Linked DNA regions of Cupriavidus necator N-1. The protein of the gene in region 2 interacts with the protein of the main gene of each other region in a pairwise test. Links are inferred from orthologs where the notes say so. Each region holds a gene or a part of one and is shown on either strand. Other genes may lie near its edges.

Region 1 (13,080 bases), on a different replicon or contig from region 2:
GCGGCGACATGCTGCTCCTGCGCACCGGCTTTGCCGAGGTGGTGCTGTCGATGCAGCGCAACCCCGATGAAGCCGTGCTGCACCACAGCTGCTGCGCGCTGGATGGCCGCGACGAACGCCTGCTGAACTGGATCACCGATGCCGGCATCGCCGCGCTGATCGCCGACAACTACGCGGTCGAACGCTACCCCGCCCGCCCCGCGCCCGATGGCGACAAGCACCACCCGCTGCTGCCGTTGCACCACCACTGCCTGTTCAAGCTGGGCCTGCCGCTGGGCGAGCTGTGGTACCTGCGTGAACTGGCGGACTGGCTGCGCGCCAACGGCCGTACGCGCTTCCAGCTCACCGCCCCGCCGCTGCGCCTGCCCGGAGCAGTTGGGTCGCCGGTGACGCCGATCGCCACGGTATAAGCCAACAACATTAAATCAGGGAGACACCATGAACCATCGCCACGCGATCCGCCGTATTGCCGCCAGCGCCCTCGCCTTCGCCGCGGCGCTTACCTGCGGCACCGCCCAGGCCCAGCCCAGGGCCGCCGTCTCTGACGACGTCGTCAAGATCGGCATGCTGCTCGACATGAGCGGCCTGTATGCCGACGTCACCGGCCGCGGCAGCGCCACCGCCGCGCAGATGGCCATCGACGATTTCGGCGGCAAGGTGCTGGGCAAGAAGATCGAACTGGTGGTGGTCGATCACCAGAACAAGGCCGACATCGCCGCCAACAAGGCGCGCGAGTGGTTCGATACCGCCAATGTCGACGCCATCCTCGACGTGGCCGCGTCGGCGCCGGCGCTGGCGGTGCTTGAGGTTGCAAGACAGAAGAACCGCATCGTGGTGTTCTCCGGCCCCGGCACCGAGCGCATCACCAATGACCTGTGCACGCCGGTGTCAGTGCACTACGCCTACGACACCTACGCGCTGGCCAACACCACCGCGCGCGCAATGGTGGAGCGCGGCGGCAAGTCCTGGTTCTTCCTGACGGCGGACTACGCCTTCGGCCACACGCTGCAGGACTCGGCCACCGCGGTCATCAACGAGACCGGCGGCAAGGTGCTTGGCGCCGCGCGCCACCCGCTGGCCACCAGCGACTTCGCCTCTTATCTGCTGCAGGCGCAGGCCAGCAAGGCACAGGTGGTGGGCCTGGCCAATGCCGGCGGCGATACCGTCAACGCAATCAAGGCCGCCTCTGAATTCGGCCTGACCCGCAACAACACGCAGCGCATGGCGGGCCTGCTGCTCTATATCAACGACATCCACGCCATCGGCCTGAAGACGGCCTCCGGTCTGGTATTGACCGAGGCCTTCTACTGGGACATGAATGAAGCCACGCGTGCGTGGTCGCGCCGCTATTTCGACAAGCTCAGGAAGATGCCCAACATGAGCCAGGCAGGTGCATATTCATCGGTGACACACTACCTGAAGGCCGTGCAGGCAGCGGGCACCGACGAGACTGCGGCGGTGATGAAGAAGATGAAGTCGATGCCGATCAACGACTTCTTTGCCAAGAACGGCCGCATCCGCGAAGACGGCCGCATGGTCCACGACATGTATCTGTTCGAGGTCAAGACGCCGGCCGAATCCAAGTACCCATGGGACTACTACAAGGTGCTGGCCACGGTGCCGGGCGAGCAGGCGTTCATGCCGATGTCGAAGTCGCAGTGCCCGTTGCTCAGGCGCTGATGGCGGCGCCGGTGGAGATATCGGATTGGGGCCCGAAGTACGCGAATGAAGATGGACTATGTGCCGGCTAGCGGCGGCATGCAACGTGGTGTCCGAACCCCGCGCCGATTTCCGACAAGCACAAATCCTAGTTTGTATCAGACAAATACAGACTAGGATTTGTGCCGTTGGAAACCATCCAGCGTTCGGTTTTCCGCTACCGCTAATCCCTGGTCAGGTTTTCCAGCCACAGGCTCATCAACCCGGCCCGGCCCCTGACGCCGAATTTCCGGAAGATGCCGGTCACATAGGAATGGGTCGTGGAAACCGCCAGACCGAGGCGCTGGGCAATCTGCTTTTCCGATGCGTCGGTCAACAGCAGCCGCAAAACTTTCTGCTCGTGGGGCGCCAACGGGACGGAAGAAAGCGCCAGCCCAAGGTCAAGAATGCTCTCCTTCTTCAGCGCAGTGACATCGCGGGCAACCCCGACGCGCAACCGTTCCGACTGGAGCCATCCGGCGGACCACATGATATGGACGGCACTGCCGTCCTTGTGGCGATAGCGGTTTTCAAAACCGATCCGCTTCTTTCCCGACATGACCTGCTTGGCCTCGACAATGGTCCGGTCCCGGTCGGCGGGCATGACCAGATCGATGATGAACTCGCCCGCCATATCCTTCGGCGTATAGCCAAAAATGCCCTCGCAGGCTGCGCTGACATACTGGATGCGGCCGCCCGTGTCGACCAGGAATACGGCGTCCAGCAGTTGGTCGGCAAACGCAGTGATGTCTTTTCCGATCTCGATACTCATGGCAGTCCAGACCCCCGATACTGGCGCTTTTACTGGCGCCTTGATTGGCCCCTTCGCCCGGATTTCACCCGAACGCGGGTCAACGTGAAGACTAGACCACGCGCCAGCGCATGTACAGTGTTGGCGTCGATAAAACCGGGCGAGGTTCGCCAGCCGGAAGGCCTTTAACGGCGCCACTCATGCCTGCGCGCCGTCAAAGGCACCCTGCTGATTAGCAGGATATGACTTTTGCACGGTTTCGATACCATCATGGCCATCATTTGCCCGGTCTTCGGCAGGCCCCGCCGGGGGCTTCCAAAGCCGTAGTCAACGAGAGTCGGGGCAAATGAGCCAAGCCTCAGCATCGCCTACCCCCTTCGAGGGGGGAGTCGAGGTCAGGAGGGGAGCGGCCCGGCCCGCTGACGGAGGTGGCAGTGGCCTCTGTCAGCGGGGACCGTGCAACGCTGCGGCAATGCCCCGGGACGTACCTGTTCGGCGGCGTCCCTACCCCCTCATTGGATCTGCGCAATCCGCAGCAGGTTGGTGGTTCCCGCCACCAGGAACGGCAGTCCGGCGGAGATGACGATGGACTGTCCGGCTTCCCCGAACCCCTCCGCCAGCACAGTGCGGCTGGCCAGATCGGTCATCTCCGGCACATCCAGCACCTCGTGGCAGAGCACCGCATGCACGCCCCAGGTGAGCGTCAGCCGCCTCGCCGTCGCCATGCGGGGTGTCATGCCGAGGATGGGCACCTGCGGCCGCTCGCGCGCCATGCGCAGCGCCGAGTAGCCCGAGCTGGTATAGGCGACCGTCGCCGGCACCCTGAGCAAGCCCACGATATGCCGCACCGCGTAACCGATGGCATCAGCCGCGTCCGCGCGCGGCGGGGTGTGGGATGCCTCGATGGCGTCGCGGTACAGCGGGTCGGATTCCGTGCGGGAGATAATGCTGTTCATCATTCGCACCGCCTCCACCGGATACCGGCCGGAAGCCGACTCGGCCGACAGCATGACTGCGTCGGCACCGTCGTAGATCGCCGTCGCCACGTCTGACGCTTCCGCACGGGTAGGCACGGGGGCGGCAATCATCGATTCAAGCATTTGCGTGGCAACGATGACCGGCTTGCCGGCCTTGCGGCACGCGCGGACGATCTGCTTCTGCAGCGACGGCACCTGCTCGGCGGGCATCTCCACGCCCAGGTCGCCGCGCGCCACCATGATGGCATCGGCCTCGGCGACAATCAGGTCCAGGCTCTGGATGGCGGCAGGCTTCTCCAGCTTGGCCACGATGCCGGCGCGGCCGTTGACGATTGCCTTGATCTCCCGGATGTCCTCCGGCCGCTGCACGAAGGACAGCGCGATCCAGTCCGCACCCAGCGCCAGTCCGAAGTCTAGGTCGCGCCGGTCCTTCTCGGTCATGGCCGACAGCGGCAGCACCGCGTCCGGCACGTTCACCCCCTTCCGGTCCGAGAGCGTGCCGCCGTTGACGACCGTGGTCTCGGCGAAGTCGGCGCCGCACTGCCCGACGCGCAACCGGGTCTTGCCGTCGTCCAGCAGCAGCTCCACGCCCTCGCTCAGGGCGGCGAAGATCTCCGGGTGCGGCAGGCAGACCCGGCTGGCCGAGCCGGGCGCCGCACTGTCCAGGTCCAGCCGGAAGCCAGCACCGGCGGCGAGTTGCACCGGGCCGTCGGCGAAGGTGCCGATGCGCAGCTTCGGACCCTGCAGGTCGAGCAGAACGCCGATCGGGCGGCCCAGTTCGCGCTCTACGGCGCGGATGGCTTCGAATCGTTGCCGGTGGTCGTCGTGGGTGCCGTGGCTGAAGTTGAGCCGGAAGACATCGGCGCCGGCCTCGAACAGCGCGTCAATGAGGTCGGGCGTGCTACTCGCGGGACCGAGCGTGGCCACGATCTTGGCGTTGCGAAGGCGTCTCATGCCATTGCTCCATGTCAGCGCGCGACGGGAGCCGCGCGTAAATCGTTCACCCTGGTCAGGTGTTCTGCACGACGATGCTTGGGAACTTGCTGGTCATGTCGCGCGCCTTGTCGGCGACCTTGATCGCCACCTTGCGCGCGATGGCGCGGTACATCTCGGCCACCGGGCTGTCGGGCTCGGCCACCACGGTCGGACGGCCGGAGTCGGCCTGCTCGCGGATCTGCAGGTTCAGCGGCAGGCTGCCGAGCAGGTCCACGCCGTAGTCGGCGCACATCTTCTCGCCGCCGCCGTGTCCGAAGATATGCTCGACGTGGCCGCAGTTCGGGCAGCAGTAGACCGCCATGTTCTCGACGATGCCCAGGATGGGAATGCCCACCTTCTCGAACATCTTCAGGCCCTTCTTGGCGTCCAGCAGCGCGATGTCCTGCGGCGTGGTGACGATCACCGCGCCGGTGACCGGCACCTTCTGCGACAGCGTCAGCTGGACGTCGCCGGTGCCCGGCGGCATGTCGACAATCAGGTAGTCCAGGTCGTGCCAGTTGGTCTGGCGCAGCAACTGCTCCAGCGCCGAGGTCACCATCGGGCCGCGCCATACCATGGGGTTGTCCTGCTCGATCAGGAAGCCGATCGAGTTGGCCTGCAGGCCGTGGCCTTCCAGCGGCTCCATGGTCTGGCCGTCGGCGGATTCCGGGCGGCCGTCGATGCCCAGCATCATCGGCAGGCTCGGGCCGTAGATGTCTGCGTCGAGCATGCCGACGCGCGCGCCTTCTGCCGCCAGCGCCAGCGCCAGGTTCACGGCCGTGGTGGACTTGCCCACACCGCCCTTGCCCGACGCCACCGCGATCACATTCTTCACGCCCGGCAGCAGCTTGACCCCGCGCTGCACCGCGTGTGCGACGATCTTCATGGTGACGGCCACGCTGACATTGCTCACGCCTGGCACTTGCCGCACTGCAGCAACCACCAGCTTGCGGATCGGATCAAACTGGCTCTTCGCGGGGTAGCCGAGTTCGACTTCCAGCGAGACATCGCCGCCGTCGACACGGATATTCCTGGCCGATCGGGTGGACACCAGGTCCTTGCCCGTATTGGGATCGATGACGGTGCGCAGGGCTTCGGTGACCTGCTCAGTGCTGACGCTCAAGACATACTCCGCTGCTGGTGAATGTAGGGAGGCAGTCGTCGCCTGTCAGAGCAACTCCAGCCAACGACTGTCCGTGCGCACCAGATGCCGGCCACGGTCGAAGCGCGTATAGCCAACACGGTCAAAGAATTCCAGGACCTGAACCGCACGTTTTCGTCCGAGTCCGGTGGCATTGCGAAATGCCCCGGCGACGACCGTGCCGGCGTTCTTGCTGGCGTCGACAGCGGCGAGCAAGGCCAGCTCGCGAATCGCCTCCGGATCGTAGAAGAGGTCGTGCACGACCTGAAACGTCTCGCCATGACGTGCGAGCTTGCGCATCAGTTGCCGCACCCTGTCCTCCGGCACGCCATGCGCGCTCGCCAGCTCGCGCACCCATGGCGGATCGAAGCGCCCCGCTTTCATGTCCTGCTGCAATGTCGCGGCAAGCGAGCGATCCGCATCGTCGAGCGTCACGGTGTGCTCGGGCAGGTGCAGCCAGGGCCCGTTCCTGATGATGTCACCGCGCGCGCAGGCGTCATCGACGACCGCACTCCACAACGCGTCTTGCGCGAGCGGCGCGGCGATCCTGCGCAAACGCGCCACCTCCGGGCCAAGCACATCCGGCGAGCGTTGGTGGAATTGCCGGAGGGCAGTGGTCAATCGGCCCGCCAGCGCCCGCCACGCCGCGCTGGACACCAGCAAGGCATCGTCGCCCGGAAGTTCAATCACGCGCGTGTCCCGCGGCAGTTCGATGGCCGCCGCCGGCATGCCGCTCAGCCGCTCCAGCAGCGCGCGCGACAGCCCGTTTGGCGCCTGCTCAAGCAATGCCCCGACCGAGCCAGTGTCAAGCATGGCCTGCATTGCGTCGAGCCACGCCAGCCGCGCCGGGGAACGGCGCTTGCGCGCGGGCGCGAACGGATCGAGTACATCTCCGCCGCCGATGGTGCGGCTAGCCTGCGCGTTCCGCACGACAAAGGGATCGCCAGGCAGCGCGCACACCGGCCGCTCGAACACAAGCTGCACGCGCGCGCGCTGCCCGGGCGCAAGCGTCGGGCCATCGAGCAGCGCGACACGTGCCACCTGGTGCTGCGTGCCCAGGTGAATATGCATGGGCGCCCAGTGCTCCAGCGCAGGGGCGTCTGGCAACAGGGTCAGCATCACATCGATGCGCTCCGACGCCCGTGCCAGGCGCACATCGACCACCCAGTCACCGCGTTCGATCGCGCCCTTGCCGATGCCGGCCAGGTTCAGCGCGCAGCGCTGCCCCGCCCGCCCGGCAGCAGCAGGACGATTCTGCGCATGGATGCTGCTCACGCGCACAGACTCGTTCTTCGGTGCGAGCAACACCCTGTCGCCGACATGGATGCGCCCGGACACCACGGTTCCGGTCACGATCGTTCCTTGCCCGGCAAGCGTGAAGACCCGGTCAACCGCAAGGCGGAACAGCCCGTCGTCGCGCCTGGTGCGCGACGCAGCCGCGGCCGCGTGCAGGTGCCGCTTCAACGCGTTCACACCCGGATCGTCGGCGCGCGTTGCGCAGGTTTCAAAAACCGGTGCATCCTCCAGCATGCTGCCGCGCCGGAACGACGCAATCTCCGCGCGCACCTGCCGCAGCCGCGCGTCATCCACGCGATCGACCTTGGTCAGCGCAATCGCGCCGCGCCGGATGCCGAGCAGTTGCACAATGGCAAGGTGCTCGCGCGTTTGCGGCATCACGCCGGCATCGGCGGCGACCACGAGCAGCGCGAAGTCAATACCGCATGCGCCCGCGGCCATGGTGTGAATCAGCTTTTGGTGGCCCGGGACATCGACCAGGCCGAGCACGTCGCCGTTCTCGAGCGGCACGTACGCATAGCCAGGCTCGATCGAGACCTCGCGCACCTTCTTCTCCTTCAGGCGGTCGGCATCCATGCCCGACAGCGCCCTAACCAGGCTGGTCTTGCCGTGATGGATATGTCCTGCCGTGCCGACGATCATGGCTGCGTCAGGTAGACCGACAGCCTGACGCGCCGGAGACCATCAGGGACTGCCGCGGGAATATCCTCGTCGTGAACATGCATGGTCTCCTATCCTTATCCGAATGGCCGATGAGGCTTGCTCAAGCGTGCATCGACGCCGCTGCGCTTAGTGTTCCTGCATCGTTGGAGACAAGATAATTGCCTGGCCACTTAAGGTAAATTCAGCGATTCTTTGCGCGCCTATAAGCGATGCCTTAAGTGACAACGGGATGGACAGATTGACCCGAGAGACCTGGCTCAGCATGGACATTTTGTCCATCGCACAGGCCCCGCAGCGCTTGCAGTACGCCGGAACCTCCCGACTACCCAGCGATGCTGTCGCAGGCATGGGCCTTGCTCAGCAGTCTGGATCGGCTGGCCGACCATGTCGCTGCAAAGCAGGAAAGGAATCGAACTCTCATGGCGAAAGTCCTATGTGTCCTTTATCCGGATCCGGTCTCCGGATATCCGCCGCACTATGTCCGCGATGACATTCCGGTGATCACGACCTATGACAACGGCCAGACTGCCCCGACCTCGAAGGCAGCGCTCGGATTCAAGCCCGGCGAACTTGTGGGGTCGGTCTCCGGCGAGCTGGGTCTTCGCGGCTATCTGGAGGGGCTGGGCCACGAACTCATCGTGACCAGCGACAAGGATGGGGCTGACTCTGCGTTTGAGAAGCATCTTCCCGATGCTGAAGTGGTCATTTCGCAGCCATTCTGGCCGGCTTACCTGACCAGGGAGCGAATCGCCAGGGCAAGGAAGCTGAAGCTTGCGCTGACTGCGGGCATCGGCTCCGATCATGTCGATCTTGAGGCGGCCGCCCGTGCCCACATCACCGTCGCCGAAGTGACGGGATCAAACAGCATCAGCGTGGCGGAGCACGTCATACTGACGATGCTGGCGCTGGTCCGCAACTACCTGCCATCCCATGAGATCGCCTTGCGTGGCGGGTGGAATATTGCCGACTGCGTGTCACGCAGCTATGACATGGAAGGCATGCAATTCGGCACGATCGGCGCCGGCCGGATCGGTCTCGCGGTGCTGCGCAGGCTCAAGCCTTTTGGCCTGCAGTTGCATTACACCCAGCGGCACCGACTCAGCCCGGAGATCGAGCAGGAACTGGGCCTGACTTTCCACCCCGATGCCGAATCGCTCGTGAGCGCCATGGACTTTGTCAGCCTGCAGATACCCCTTTATCCCTCAACCATGCATTTTTTTGATGACAGGATGCTCGCCAGGATGAAGCGCGGCGCCTACCTCATCAATACGGCGCGCGCAGAACTGGTTGACCGCGACGCGGTTGTGCGTGCGGTCAAGTCCGGCCACATTGCCGCCTATGGCGGTGACGTGTGGTTCCCCGAACCAGCGCCCCCGGATCATCCCTGGCGAACCATGCCTTTCAACGGCATGACCCCCCATATCTCCGGGACCTCGCTCTCCGCGCAGGCCCGCTATACCGCTGGCACGCTGGAAATCCTGGAAAGCTATTTCGATGGCACCCCCATTCGCGAGGAATATCTCATCGTTGACGGTGGCGGACTTGCGGGAACAGGGGCCAGATCCTACAAGCTGACGTGAGCGCCAGCGCCGGCGTTGCGCAATTTGCAACGGCGATTGATACTGCCTGGTCAGGAGGAAATGAAAGGTCAGAGGCACCACACAATTCGTGTAGGCTTATGCGTTGAATTCTCTTCCGTCAGCCCGAAAACCGTATCGGTTTCACCAACAAGAAGCGCCCGATGCCTACAAATTCCCCCGAACCGCAAGCTGTTTCCGGCACAGTCACCCGCAGCGCCATATTCATCGTTGCGACGCTCACCGACGGCGACGACCACGCCGACACCGTCCGCGCATGGTGTGCCGACGTTGCCGCCATCGTGCGCGCGGTCGGCCATCGCGTGCCGTCAGGCAACCTGTCCTGTGTCTGCGGCTTCGGCTCCGACGCTTGGGACAGGCTGTTCGGCAAGCCCCGTCCCGCGGCGCTGCATCCGTTCCGGGAGTTCGGCACCGGCGATCGCGTCGCCATCGCCACGCCGGGTGACCTGCTGTTGCACATCCGTGCCGATTCGATGGACCTGTGCTTCGAGCTTGCCACGCAACTGCTCGGCAAGCTTGGCGATGCGATCCAGGTCGTCGACGAGGTGCACGGCTTTCGCAACTTCGACATGCGGGCGATGATCGGCTTTGTCGATGGCACGGAGAATCCGGCCGGACGCGAGGCGGTCGATTTCACGGTGATCGGCGACGAGGATGCCGAGTTTGCCGGCGGCAGCTACGTCATCGTGCAGAAATATCTGCACAATATGACGGGGTGGAATGCCCTTCCCGTGGAGACACAGGAACTGATCATCGGACGCAAGAAGCTGTCCGACATCGAACTGGACGAAGAGATCAAACCCTCGTCATCGCACAGTTCGCTGACAACGCTGGTCGAGAACGGGCAAGAGGTGAAGATCTTGCGTGACAACATGCCATTCGGGCGCCCGGGAGCGGGCGAGTTCGGCACCTACTTCATCGGCTACGCCCGTTCGCCCGCGCCGATCGAGAAGATGCTCGAGAACATGTTCGTCGGATTGCCGCCCGGCAATTACGACCGGCTGCTCGACTTCAGCAAGGCAGTCACCGGCAGCCTGTTCTTTGTGCCGTCGGCCGACCTGCTTGAAGGGCTTGCGGACCGCGAAGCCCCTGCTGTCAGTGATAGCCAACCGGCGCCCTCACCGTCGGCCGCACCGCACCGGGAAGGCTCATTGAATATCGGATCGCTCAAAGGGAACCGTGAATATGAATAACCTGCACCGCGAACTCGCCCCAATCACCAGCGCCGCATGGTCTCAAATTGAAGAGGAAGTGGCGCGCACCTTCAAGCGTTCCGTCGCCGGACGGCGCGTGACAGACGTGATCGGCCCCGGCGGCCCCGAACTGGCCGGCGTGGGTACCGGGCACCTGCTGGACCTCGAGGCGCCGCTGCAGGGCGTCGGCGCGAAGCTGCGCGAGGTCAGGGCCCTGGTCCAGCTGACCGTGCCGTTTGAACTCCAGCGCGAAGCGATCGACAGCGTCGAGCGCGGCGCGCGCGACTCCGACTGGCAGCCGGCCAAGGAAGCGGCCAAACAGCTTGCCTTTGCGGAGGATCGGGCCATCTTCGACGGCTATCGGCAGGCGGGCGTCGTTGGCATCCACCAAGGCTCGTCGAATCCGAAGTTCACGCTGCCGGCCGACGTCAACGAATATCCGCAGGTGATCAGCGATGCGCTCGAGGCGTTGAAGCTGGTGGGCGTCGACGGCCCCTACTCCGTGCTCCTTGGCGCCGACGCATACACCGCGCTCGCGGGCGGGCGCGACCAGGGCTACCCGGTCATTGACCACATCAAGCGGATCGTCAGCGGCGAGATCATCTGGGCGCCGGCGATCAGCGGCGGCAGTGTAATGTCGACCCGCGGCGGTGACTACGCCTTGCACCTTGGCGAGGATCTCTCGATCGGCTATAGCAGCCATACGGAGCAGGTGGTACGGCTGTACCTGCGTGAAACGCTGACGTTCCTGATGCTGACGAGCGAGGCATCGGTTCCGCTTGAACTGACAGGGCAAGCACCCGGAAAATAATGCTTGTCGATTGAGCCGGCGCGGTCCGTTTCGGCGCGCCGGACTGACTGCAGCGCCGCCCCCTACGTCAGTTGATACTGACGGTCCGGTAATTTCTCCTCGGGAATCTCCCGATTGGACAGCTCCAGCAGCGAGCGCTCGATGTTGCGTGCGATGGCATCGAGTGCCAGAGCGTTGGGCGCCTCGCTGAACGGCTCGGACACTTCGTCGGCGATTGCTTCCAGCGCGATCAGCGTGTAAGCAACAAAGACGCAGATGATTGGCGTGAACAGCTCGGTCGAATCCACCAGGCCAAATGGCAGCATGATGCAATAGGCGTACACGGTGCGATGCAGCAGGACCCCGTAGGAAAACGGGATCGGGGTGGATGCAATGCGCTCGCACCCGCCGACCGTCGTCGCCAGTTCGTTGATCTGGGCATCAAGCATCCAGAGCTTGTTCTCCGAGATCACGGCACGAAATTGCAGGCGCGAGAGTCTATGGCGTACCTCATTGAGGATTGCCGTCGGCCGATAGTGCTTGGAACGCAAGGCCTCCATCGCGTCGCGCCCGACAAGCCGAACCAGATCCTGGGTCGGGTCCGTCTTGCGAAGCTCATGCTTTAGCGAATAGGCAAACGCAATCAGATGATTGACCAGCTGGATCCGATCCTCACTGCGGTCCTCGGGGAGATAACACAGTATCTGCGAGGTGAGCGAGCGTGAGGCGATGAGCACGTGCCCCCAAAGGTAGCGTGCTTCTTTGAAGCGTTCGTAGCTGGCATTGTTCCGGAACGCAAGAAAGATGGTCAGCGCCACGCCAAATAGCGTGAAAGGGGCGGTATTGAGCGGGATCTTTTCGCCCAGTATCCGCCCTTGGGTCAGGACAGCGAAGCCGCTGACAAGAGCCAGGAAGAGCAGCTGCGGAATGATGGTCTGCAAGACTGACCCGCTCCATACGAACAGCATGCTGAACCAGTTTCTCTTTGGCCGTACGATCATGATTTTTCTTGTGGGGAAGCTTTATCTCAGAACGGACTGCATACGAGTTCAGTGACTTGCTGGGTCAGGTCATGCATGTATCGTGTCGCCGGACAACGCCCTCCTCCCACGCCAAATCTCGTGCCGCGCTTCGCCAGGTCGCCAGAAGCTCGCCCAGGGTTAAGTCACCTCCGCACGCAACACCCGTACGGGAATGGACTTGTACGAAGGCGTTCCGCTTTCCTTGTCAATGTAGTCCAGTGGCACCAGCACATTCGCCTCCGGGTAATACGCCGCCACGGAACCCCGTGCGATGTTTGCATAAGCGATCGCAGTGATCTTCTTCAAGCGCAGTTGCCTGCCGGTTACGATGGTCTCGATGTCGACCAGGTCACCATGCTCCAGTCCGCGTGCCGCCATGTCGTCTTCATGCATGAACAGCACATCGCGCCGCCCGAATACGCCTCGATAGCGATCATCCAGCGCATAGATCGTGGTGTTGTACTGGTCGTGGCTGCGGATCGTCATCAGGCGCAGGACATTTTCTCCGCCGAGGACGTCGGCGTCCTCTTTCACCCCGCCATACACGGAGAACATCGCTTTCCCAGTCGGCGTCGGCCACTTGCGCTCGGTCGGCGGAAGCGGCAGGCGGAAGCCACCCGGCGTCCGGATGCGTGCGTTGAAGTTCTCGAAGCCGGGCACGGTCTTTTCGATCAGGTCGCGGATCTTGTCATAGTCGGCCACCAGGTCCAGCCACGGGACCTTGCTGTTGGGCATGGTCGCGTTGGCCATGCCGGCCACGATCGAAGGCTCGGAACGCAGTTCTTCAGAGGCAGGCGTGAGCTTTCCGGCCGATGCGTGGACCATTGACATCGAATCCTCGACCGTCACCGATTGTGGCCCGGTCGCCTGTACATCAAGTTCCGTGCGGCCCAGGCACGGCAGCACGTACGTTTCCTTCGCCACCAGCAGATGCGAGCGATTGAGCTTGGTACCGATATGGACGCTCAGATCGAGC
Region 2 (7,988 bases):
GCGCCACATCTCCGGCGACGAGGCCGCGATGCGCGTGAAATCGCGGAAGCCGCCGCCGGCGAAGCCCAGCTTCAGCGCCGCATCTTCCGCATTGGCGACCTGCGCCACCAGCGCGTACGACAGCACGTGCGGCAGGTGGCTGACCGCGGCGAACACCGCGTCGTGCTGCACCGCCGACATCACGTGGCATTCTGCGCCGGCGCTTTCCCACATGGCGCGCACCGCGGCGACATCTGCGCGCGAATTTTCCTGCAGCGGGCACAGCACGGTCTTCTTGCCAACGTACAGGTCCGGCAGCGCCGCCTCCACGCCGTTGAGCTCGCGTCCGGCGATCGGGTGTGCCGGCACGAACTGCGCGACCTTGTCGCCCAGCGCCGTCTTGGCCGCCATGATCACGTCCGACTTGGTGCTGCCGGCATCGGTGACGATGGTGCCTGGCTGCAGATGCGGCTCCAGCGCGTGCAGCAGCGCAAAGTTCTGCGCCACCGGCGCGCACAGCACGATCACGCTGGCGCCGCGCGCGGCATCCGCCAGCGTCGCGGCCTCGTCGATCACCCCAAGATCCAGCGCCTTCTGCAGCGACGCCGGCGAGCGCCCCACCCCGACCACCGTGCCCACCACGCCGGCGCGCTTGAGCGCCAACGCGAGCGAGCCGCCGATCAGGCCGACACCGACAATGACAACACGGGAAAAATGCAATGCACTCACAATCTCAGGCCGCTAGGGGCAGTGGCTCGGACCAGGCCGAGGTAAATCGATGATTGGCAAAGCGGCAGGCAAGCAGCCCGCCGCTACACGCTGCAAAACGCCGCGATTGTAGCCGCGCTCACGCCAGCGCCCGCTCCAGCGCCGCGATGAAGGCTGCGTTCTCCTCGGCCAGGCCAATGGTCACGCGCAGCCAGCGCGGCAGGTTGTAGTTGCCCACCGGCCGCACGATCACACCCTGCTTCAGCAACGCCAGGTTGACGCGCGCGCCGGCGCCGTCGTCATCGCCCACGCGCACCATCACGAAGTTGCCGGACGACGGCACATATTCCAGCCCGAGCCGGTTGAAGGCATCAGTCAGCTGGCGCTTGCCGGCACGGTTCAGCTCGGCGCTGCGGCGCAGGAAGTCGGCATCGCCCAGCGCGGCGATGGCCGCGGCCTGCGCCACGCTGTTGACGTTGAACGGCTGGCGGATGCGGTTCAGCAGGTCCGAAAGCTCCGGCTGCGCCACCGCGTAGCCGATGCGCAGGCCCGCCAGGCCATAGGCCTTGGAGAACGTGCGCGACACCATGAGGTTCGGGTAGCGGCGCACCCAGGCAAGCGAATCGTATTGCTGGTCCGCATCCAGGTATTCGTTGTACGCCTCGTCCAGCACCACCACCACGCTGGCCGGCACCCGCTGCAGGAAGGCTTCGATCTGCGCGGCCGGCACGAACGTGCCGGTCGGGTTGTTCGGGTTGGCGATAAAGACCAGGCGCGTATCCGGCGCGATCGCCGCGGCCATCGCCTCGAGGTCATGGCCGTAGTCGCGCGCGGGCACTTCGATGGCGCGTGCGCCGATCTCCTGCGTGGCCAGCGCGTAGACCGCGAACGAGTACTCGGCATAGACGATCGACTGGCCCGGCTCCACCAGCGCATGCGCGGCCAGCTCCAGGATGTCGTTGCTGCCATTGCCCAGCGTCAGCCAGTCGGCGGGCACGCCGAGGCGCGCCGACAGCGCGCCCTTCAGCGCAAAGCCGTTGGAATCCGGGTAGCGGCCGAGTTCAGCCACCGCATCGGCCACCGCGCGTCGGGCCGACTCGGGCATGCCGAGCGGATTCTCATTGGAGGCGAGCTTGACGATGCCGGCCTCGTCCAGGCCGAACTCGCGCGCGACTTCCGAAATCGGCTTCCCGGCCACGTAAGGCGAAATCGCCCGCACATAGCCGGGTCCAAACACCGTGCCGCCTCGCTTACCCTGCTCTGCCATCTCGTCTCCTTGTTCTTGCCTGGCTGCCTTACTTGCTCGACGGATACGAGCCCAGCACCTTCAGGTAGGCCGCATTGCGGCGCAGCTCTTCGATGGCGCGCGCCACTGCCGGCTCATGCTGGTGCCCTTCCACGTCGACGTAGAAGTAGTACTCCCACGCGCCGCTGCGCGCCGGGCGCGACTCGAAGCGGCACATCGACACGCCGTTCTCCGCCAGCGGCGCCAGCAACTGGTACACCGCGCCAGCCTTGTTGGGCACCGACAGGATCATCGAGGTCTGGTCGCTGCCCGACGGCTCGGTCTCATAGCGGCCGATCACGGCAAAGCGCGTGCGGTTGTGCGGATCGTCCTGGATATGCGTGCGCACGATATGCAGGTGATAGCGGTTGGCGGCGGACTCGCCGGCAATCGCAGCCACGGTCGGGTCTTCGCTGGCCATGCGCGCGGCCTCGGCATTGCTTGATACCGCCTGACGCTCCAGGTGCGGGTAGTTGGCGGTCAGCCAGTGCTGGCACTGCGCCAGTGCCTGCGCATGCGCGCGCACCACTGTTACGCCCTGCATGTCGGGCGTGGATGCCATCAGGTTGTGATGCACCTTGAGCGCAATCTCGCCGCTGATCTTCAGCGAAGTCTGCAGGAACAGGTCGAGCGTGCGCGACACCGCGCCCTCGGTGGAATTCTCGACCGGCACCACGCCGTACTCGACCGTGCCGGCCTCGACGGCACGGAACACCTCGTCGATGCTCGGGCAAGGCACGCCCGACACCTCATGGCCGAAGTGCGCATACAGCGCCTGCTCGGAGAACGTGCCGGCCGGGCCGAGGAAAGCCACTTCCAGCGGCTTTTCCAGCCCGCGGCAGGCGGACATCACCTCGCGCCAGATCGCCGCCACGCTTTCGCCCAGCAGCGGGCCGGGGTTGGCGCCCTGCACCTTGCGGATCACCTGCAGCTCACGCTCCGGGCGGAACACCGGCGCGCCGTACTTCTTCTTGACCTCGCCGACCTCGAGCGCCAGTTTGGCGCGGCGGTTCAGCATCGCCAGCAGTTCGCGGTCAACGGTGTCGATCTGCTCGCGCAGCGGGCTCAGCTCGACCGACAGCTTGCGCTCGGCTTCGCTCAGGTGGCTGTCGTTCTGCTGCTCGTTCGGCGGCGTCTCCTCGCGCGCGGGGGTGCGGTCTTGGCTTGTCATTTTGTATGAATCCGGTGGGCCGCCGGGGCGCGGCGGCCGGAGAAAAACTGACCGCTGCCTGCCGGCGCACTGTGCCTGACGTGCGCGGGCAGCCAGCAGGAATGCGCGTCAGGCGGACGTACGCTCGAACTCGCGCATGAAATCGACCAGCGCCATCACGCCTTCCAGCGACATCGCGTTATAGATGCTGGCGCGCATGCCGCCCACAGTCTTGTGTCCCTTGAGCTGCACCAGGCCGTTGGCCCGCGCCTGCTGCAGGAAGGCCTCATTGCGCGATTCGTCGCCCAGGAAGAACGGCACGTTCATGCGCGAGCGGCAGCTCGGATGGATCTCGTTGCGATAGAAATCGCTCTGGTCCAGGTAGTTGTACAGCGCCGACGCCTTGGCGATATTGCGCTGCTCGATCGCGGGCACGCCGCCCTGGCGCTTGAGCCATTTGAAGACCAGGCCGGCGATATAGATCGCATAGGTCGGCGGCGTGTTGTACATCGAGTTGTGCTCGGCCACCAGGCGCCAGTTGAATGCCGACGGGCACAGCGGGTGGGCATGGCCGATCAGGTCATCGCGCACGATCACGATGGTGACGCCGGCCGGGCCGATATTCTTCTGCGCGCCGCCGTAGACCACCTGCACGCGCGACCAGTCGATCGGGCGCGACAGGATATGGCTGGAAGCGTCCGCCACCACGATGCGGTCGCCCTTGACCTGGCCGATATCGGGAATGTTCTGGAACTCCACACCGACGATGGTCTCGTTGGTGCACAGGTGCACGTAGCCGGCATCGTCCGACAGCTTCCAGTCCGCGACGTCGGGGATGCGGTGGAATTTCTGCGCCTCGCTGGTGGCCGCGATATTGACCGCGCCATAGCGGCGGGCTTCCTGCTCGGTCTTGACCGACCAGGTGCCGGTGACGACGAAGTCAGCCTTGGGCGCGTCGGCGCTGCGCAGGCGCATCAGGTTCAGCGGCACGATGCCGTTCTCGCCGATGGCGCCGCCCTGCAGGAACAGCACATGGAAGTTGGAGGGAATATGCAGCAGTTCGCGCAGGTCCGCGATCGCTTCGGCCTGAATGCCCTCGAACTCGCGGCTGCGGTGGCTCATCTCCATCACCGAGACCCCCGTCCCGCGCCAGGACAGCATCTCCTCCGCAGCCTGTTGCAGCACTTCGGCAGGCAGGACAGCCGGGCCGGGCGAGAAGTTGTAGACGCGTTCGGCCAATGCACGCTGCATCATGCCGGCAAGAGCGGGATTCTGGGGATCGTTCATGAGACGGAGAATGGAAAAATGGCTGCCGGTGTTACCCAAGCAGCCATTATCCCTCAAAACCCGCGCCCCGTTGGGCACCCGGGGCCCGGCCCCGGTGCCGCACCGGCCTGCAAGGCTGCAGGTGGGCGGCGGTCTGAGTCAGTCGCGGATCACGCCAGCATCACTTCGAAGCGGCGGTGATTTCCTTCTCGGCGGCGTCGCGCATCGACTTGCCGACCTGCGGGCCGTACTTCTGCATCATCGAGCCCCAGATCTCCTGGGTCGCTTTGCCCTGGTTGGCCATGAACTTCTGGCCGGTCGGCGACTTCAGGAAGGTGGTCAGGTCCTTGAGTTCCGCCGTCGAGTAGTACTTACCAAAGGCATCGTAGTGCGCCTGGATCGCGTCCTTGCGGAAGCCATCGGTGCTGAACGCCGAACCGGCGCCATCAACCATGCGCTGGACCGCGCCGTTCTTCTTCAGCTTTTCGACAGCGGCCTGCTTCTGCTTGTCGTTCAGGGTCTTGTTCTCGACCAGCACTTGTTCCAGCACCAGCGGAGCTTCCTGCTTGGCGCCTTGCTGCCAGTTTTCGGCCTGGCCCTTGACGGCCTGGTCTGCCTGCATGACGGAAAGCAGTTCCTTGATGGCTGCTGTCTTTTCCGCATCCTGCGCGTGTGCATGCTGCGCCATCATGAAGGTCGGAACGAAAGCAGCCAGAACAGCGATACGTCGATAGGTTTTGAGCATTGTGACTCCCTGGTAAATACGTCCGTTTTAGTCCGGACAGCCGCGAGGCGAGTTCCGGCTGGCGTCCTATTGTTGCAACAATTTACGATTTGTCTTACGGATTGGCGTCCGCGTCGGCCCCGGCAGCACCTTCTGCGCCGTCGGCGTCTTCAGTCTCTTCGCCACCGGCGCCGTTGTCGGCATCGCTTTCGACGATGCGCTGCAGTCCGGACAACTTGGTGCCTTCGTCAACGTTGATCAGCGTGACACCCTGCGTGGCGCGGCCCATTTCTCGGATTTCGGCCACGCGGGTACGGATCAGCACGCCACCGGTGGTGATCAGCATGATCTCGTCCTCGGGCGAAACCAGTGCTGCCGCCACCACACGGCCATTGCGCTCGCTCGTCTGGATCGCAATCATGCCCTTGGTGCCGCGGCCGTGTCGAGTGTACTCAGCAATGGGGGTACGCTTGCCATAGCCGTTCTCGGTCGCGGTCAGCACGCTGCCGCGCACGCCCGCCTCAGCCTCTTCGGCGGTCTCGGCCGGCGCCACCAGCATGGCGATCACGGTCTGGCCGTCTTCAAGGTTCATGCCGCGCACGCCGCGCGCCTGGCGGCCCATCGGACGCACGTCGTTCTCGTCAAAGCGCACCGCCTTGCCGGCGTCGGAGAACAGCATCACATCATGCTGGCCATCGGTCACGGCCGCGCCGATCAGGTAGTCGCCATCGTCCAGGTCGACCGCGATGATGCCGGCCTTGCGCGGATTGGAGAACTCGGTCAGCGCGGTCTTCTTGACCGTGCCGCGAGCGGTGGCCATGAAGATGAAGTGCTCAGCGTCAAACTGCTTGACCGGCAGGATCACATTGATCTTCTCGCCTTCTGACAGCGGGAACATGTTGACGATCGGGCGCCCGCGCGAGTTGCGCGAACCCTGCGGCACCTCGTACACCTTCAGCCAGTAGAGCCGGCCGCGGTTGGAGAAGCACAGGATGTAATCGTGGGTATTGGCCACGAACAGCGTGTCAATCCAGTCGTCTTCCTTGGTCGCTGTCGCCTGCTTACCGCGTCCGCCACGCTTTTGCGCACGGTACTCGGAGATCGGCTGGCTCTTCATATAGCCGCTGTGCGACAGCGTGACCACCATATCCTGCGGGGTGATCAGGTCTTCGGTATCCAGCTCGGTCGCGTTCAGCTCGATCTGCGAACGGCGTTCATCGCCAAATTCGGCGCGGATCGCGGTGAGTTCGTCGACGATGATGGTAGTAATACGCTCCGGCCGCGCCAGGATGTCCAGCAGGTCGGCAATTACCGCCATGATGTCGCGATATTCCTGGACGATCTTGTCCTGTTCCAGCCCGGTGAGGCGTTGCAGGCGCATTTGCAGGATTTCCTGCGCCTGGCCATCGGACAGCCGGTACAGGCCGTCCGCCTGCATGCCGAAAAGGGGCGGCAGCCCGTCCGGACGATAGGAGGCGCGCCCGCCCGGCGTCTCGCCTTCGGCGCGTGCAAGCATGTCGCGGACCAGGGCCGAATCCCATGCCTTCGCCATCAGTTCCTGCTTGGCGATCGGCGGAGTCGGTGCGGCCTTGATGATGGCGATGAATTCGTCGATGTTCGCCAGCGCCACGGCCAGGCCTTCCAGCACATGGCCGCGCTCGCGCGCCTTGCGCAGCTCGAACACCGTGCGGCGGGTGACGACTTCGCGCCGGTGCGCCAGGAAGTACTCCAGCATCTGGCGCAGGTTCAGCAGGCGCGGCTGACGATCGACCAGCGCCACCATGTTCATGCCGAAGGTGTCCTGCAGCTGGGTGTTCTTATATAGGTTGTTGAGGACAACCTCAGGCACCTCGTTGCGCTTGAGCTCGATCACCACGCGCATGCCAGACTTGTCCGACTCGTCGCGGATGTCGGAGATGCCCTCGACCTTCTTTTCAGTGACCAGTTCGGCAATGCGCTCAAGCAGGGTGCGCTTGTTGACCTGGTAGGGCAGCTCGTCGACGATGATGGCCTGGCGCTGGCCGCGATCGATGTCCTCGAAGTGCGTCTTGGCCCGCATTACCACGCGGCCGCGGCCGGTGCGATAGCCTTCGCGAACGCCCTGGATGCCATAGATAATCCCGGCGGTCGGAAAATCCGGCGCGGGAATCAATTCAATCAGTTCATCCACCGTGGCCTGCGGGTTGCGCAACAGGTGCAGGCAGCCGTCAACGATTTCATTCAGGTTATGCGGCGGGATATTGGTGGCCATGCCCACCGCAATACCGGACGAACCGTTGATTAGCAGATTGGGAATACGCGCCGGCAGAATCGAAGGCTCTTTTTCAGAGCCGTCGTAGTTGCTGTCGAAATCGACGGTTTCCTTGTCGATGTCGAACAGCATCTCGTGGGCGATTTTCGCCAGGCGGATTTCGGTATAACGCATGGCCGCGGCGTTATCGCCGTCGACCGAACCGAAATTGCCCTGGCCGTCGACCAGCATGTAGCGCAGCGAGAAATTCTGCGCCATGCGGACGATGGTGTCGTAGACTGCGGTATCGCCGTGCGGGTGATACTTACCGATCACATCGCCGACGATACGGGCCGACTTCTTGTAGGCCCGGTTCCAGTCGTTGTTGAGCTCGTGCATCGCAAACAGCACGCGCCGGTGCACCGGTTTCAGGCCGTCCCGCACATCAGGAAGCGCCCGGCCCACGATCACGCTCATGGCGTAATCAAGATAGGAGCGGCGCATTTCCTCTTCGAGGGAGACCGGAAGGGTTTCTTTTGCGAATGGATCCATTGCGGCGTGGTTTATGCGGCAGGTTTAAGCGAATGACAGGCCCTTTAGCGCGCGGCACAGTGGGCGCCTGACGGCTGGGCAACGTGCCATTCTA

The links.
Region 1: the proteins of serC (region 2) and selB interact in binary tests that used the Escherichia coli proteins (3 or more experiments, as listed by UniProt). The link is inferred for Cupriavidus necator N-1 from one-to-one orthologs.

Annotation. Positions count from the first base shown.
Region 1 is NC_015723.1:970,355-983,434, reverse strand. Bases 5,026-7,981 are described here. They hold selB (selenocysteine-specific translation elongation factor), read right to left. Parts: upstream 7,481-7,981; coding sequence 5,570-7,480; downstream 5,026-5,569. Other genes in these bases: CNE_RS22605 (NAD-dependent formate dehydrogenase), read left to right, coding at 7,921-7,981; apbC (iron-sulfur cluster carrier protein ApbC), read right to left, coding at 5,026-5,524. Outside these bases: CNE_RS22635 (cyclase family protein), read left to right, coding at 1-410; CNE_RS22630 (ABC transporter substrate-binding protein), read left to right, coding at 439-1,680; CNE_RS22625 (helix-turn-helix transcriptional regulator), read right to left, coding at 1,883-2,470; pyk (pyruvate kinase), read right to left, coding at 2,962-4,380; more of apbC, read right to left, coding at 4,436-5,025; more of CNE_RS22605, read left to right, coding at 7,982-9,081; CNE_RS22600 (Dyp-type peroxidase), read left to right, coding at 9,243-10,292; CNE_RS22595 (family 1 encapsulin nanocompartment shell protein), read left to right, coding at 10,285-11,103; CNE_RS22590 (bestrophin family protein), read right to left, coding at 11,166-12,083; CNE_RS22585 (FdhF/YdeP family oxidoreductase), read right to left, coding at 12,243-13,080. UniProt on the Escherichia coli protein: Translation factor necessary for the incorporation of selenocysteine into proteins. It probably replaces EF-Tu for the insertion of selenocysteine directed by the UGA codon. SelB binds GTP and GDP.
Region 2 is NC_015726.1:823,612-831,599, reverse strand. Bases 2,331-5,312 are described here. They hold serC (3-phosphoserine/phosphohydroxythreonine transaminase), read right to left. Parts: upstream 4,410-5,312; coding sequence 3,252-4,409; downstream 2,331-3,251. Other genes in these bases: gyrA (DNA gyrase subunit A), read right to left, coding at 5,228-5,312; CNE_RS03905 (DUF2059 domain-containing protein), read right to left, coding at 4,570-5,133; pheA (prephenate dehydratase), read right to left, coding at 2,331-3,143. Also shown: CNE_RS03925 (prephenate dehydrogenase), read right to left, coding at 1-708; hisC (histidinol-phosphate transaminase), read right to left, coding at 827-1,954; more of pheA, read right to left, coding at 1,983-2,330; more of gyrA, read right to left, coding at 5,313-7,894. UniProt on the Escherichia coli protein: Catalyzes the reversible conversion of 3-phosphohydroxypyruvate to phosphoserine and of 3-hydroxy-2-oxo-4-phosphonooxybutanoate to phosphohydroxythreonine. Is involved in both pyridoxine and serine biosynthesis.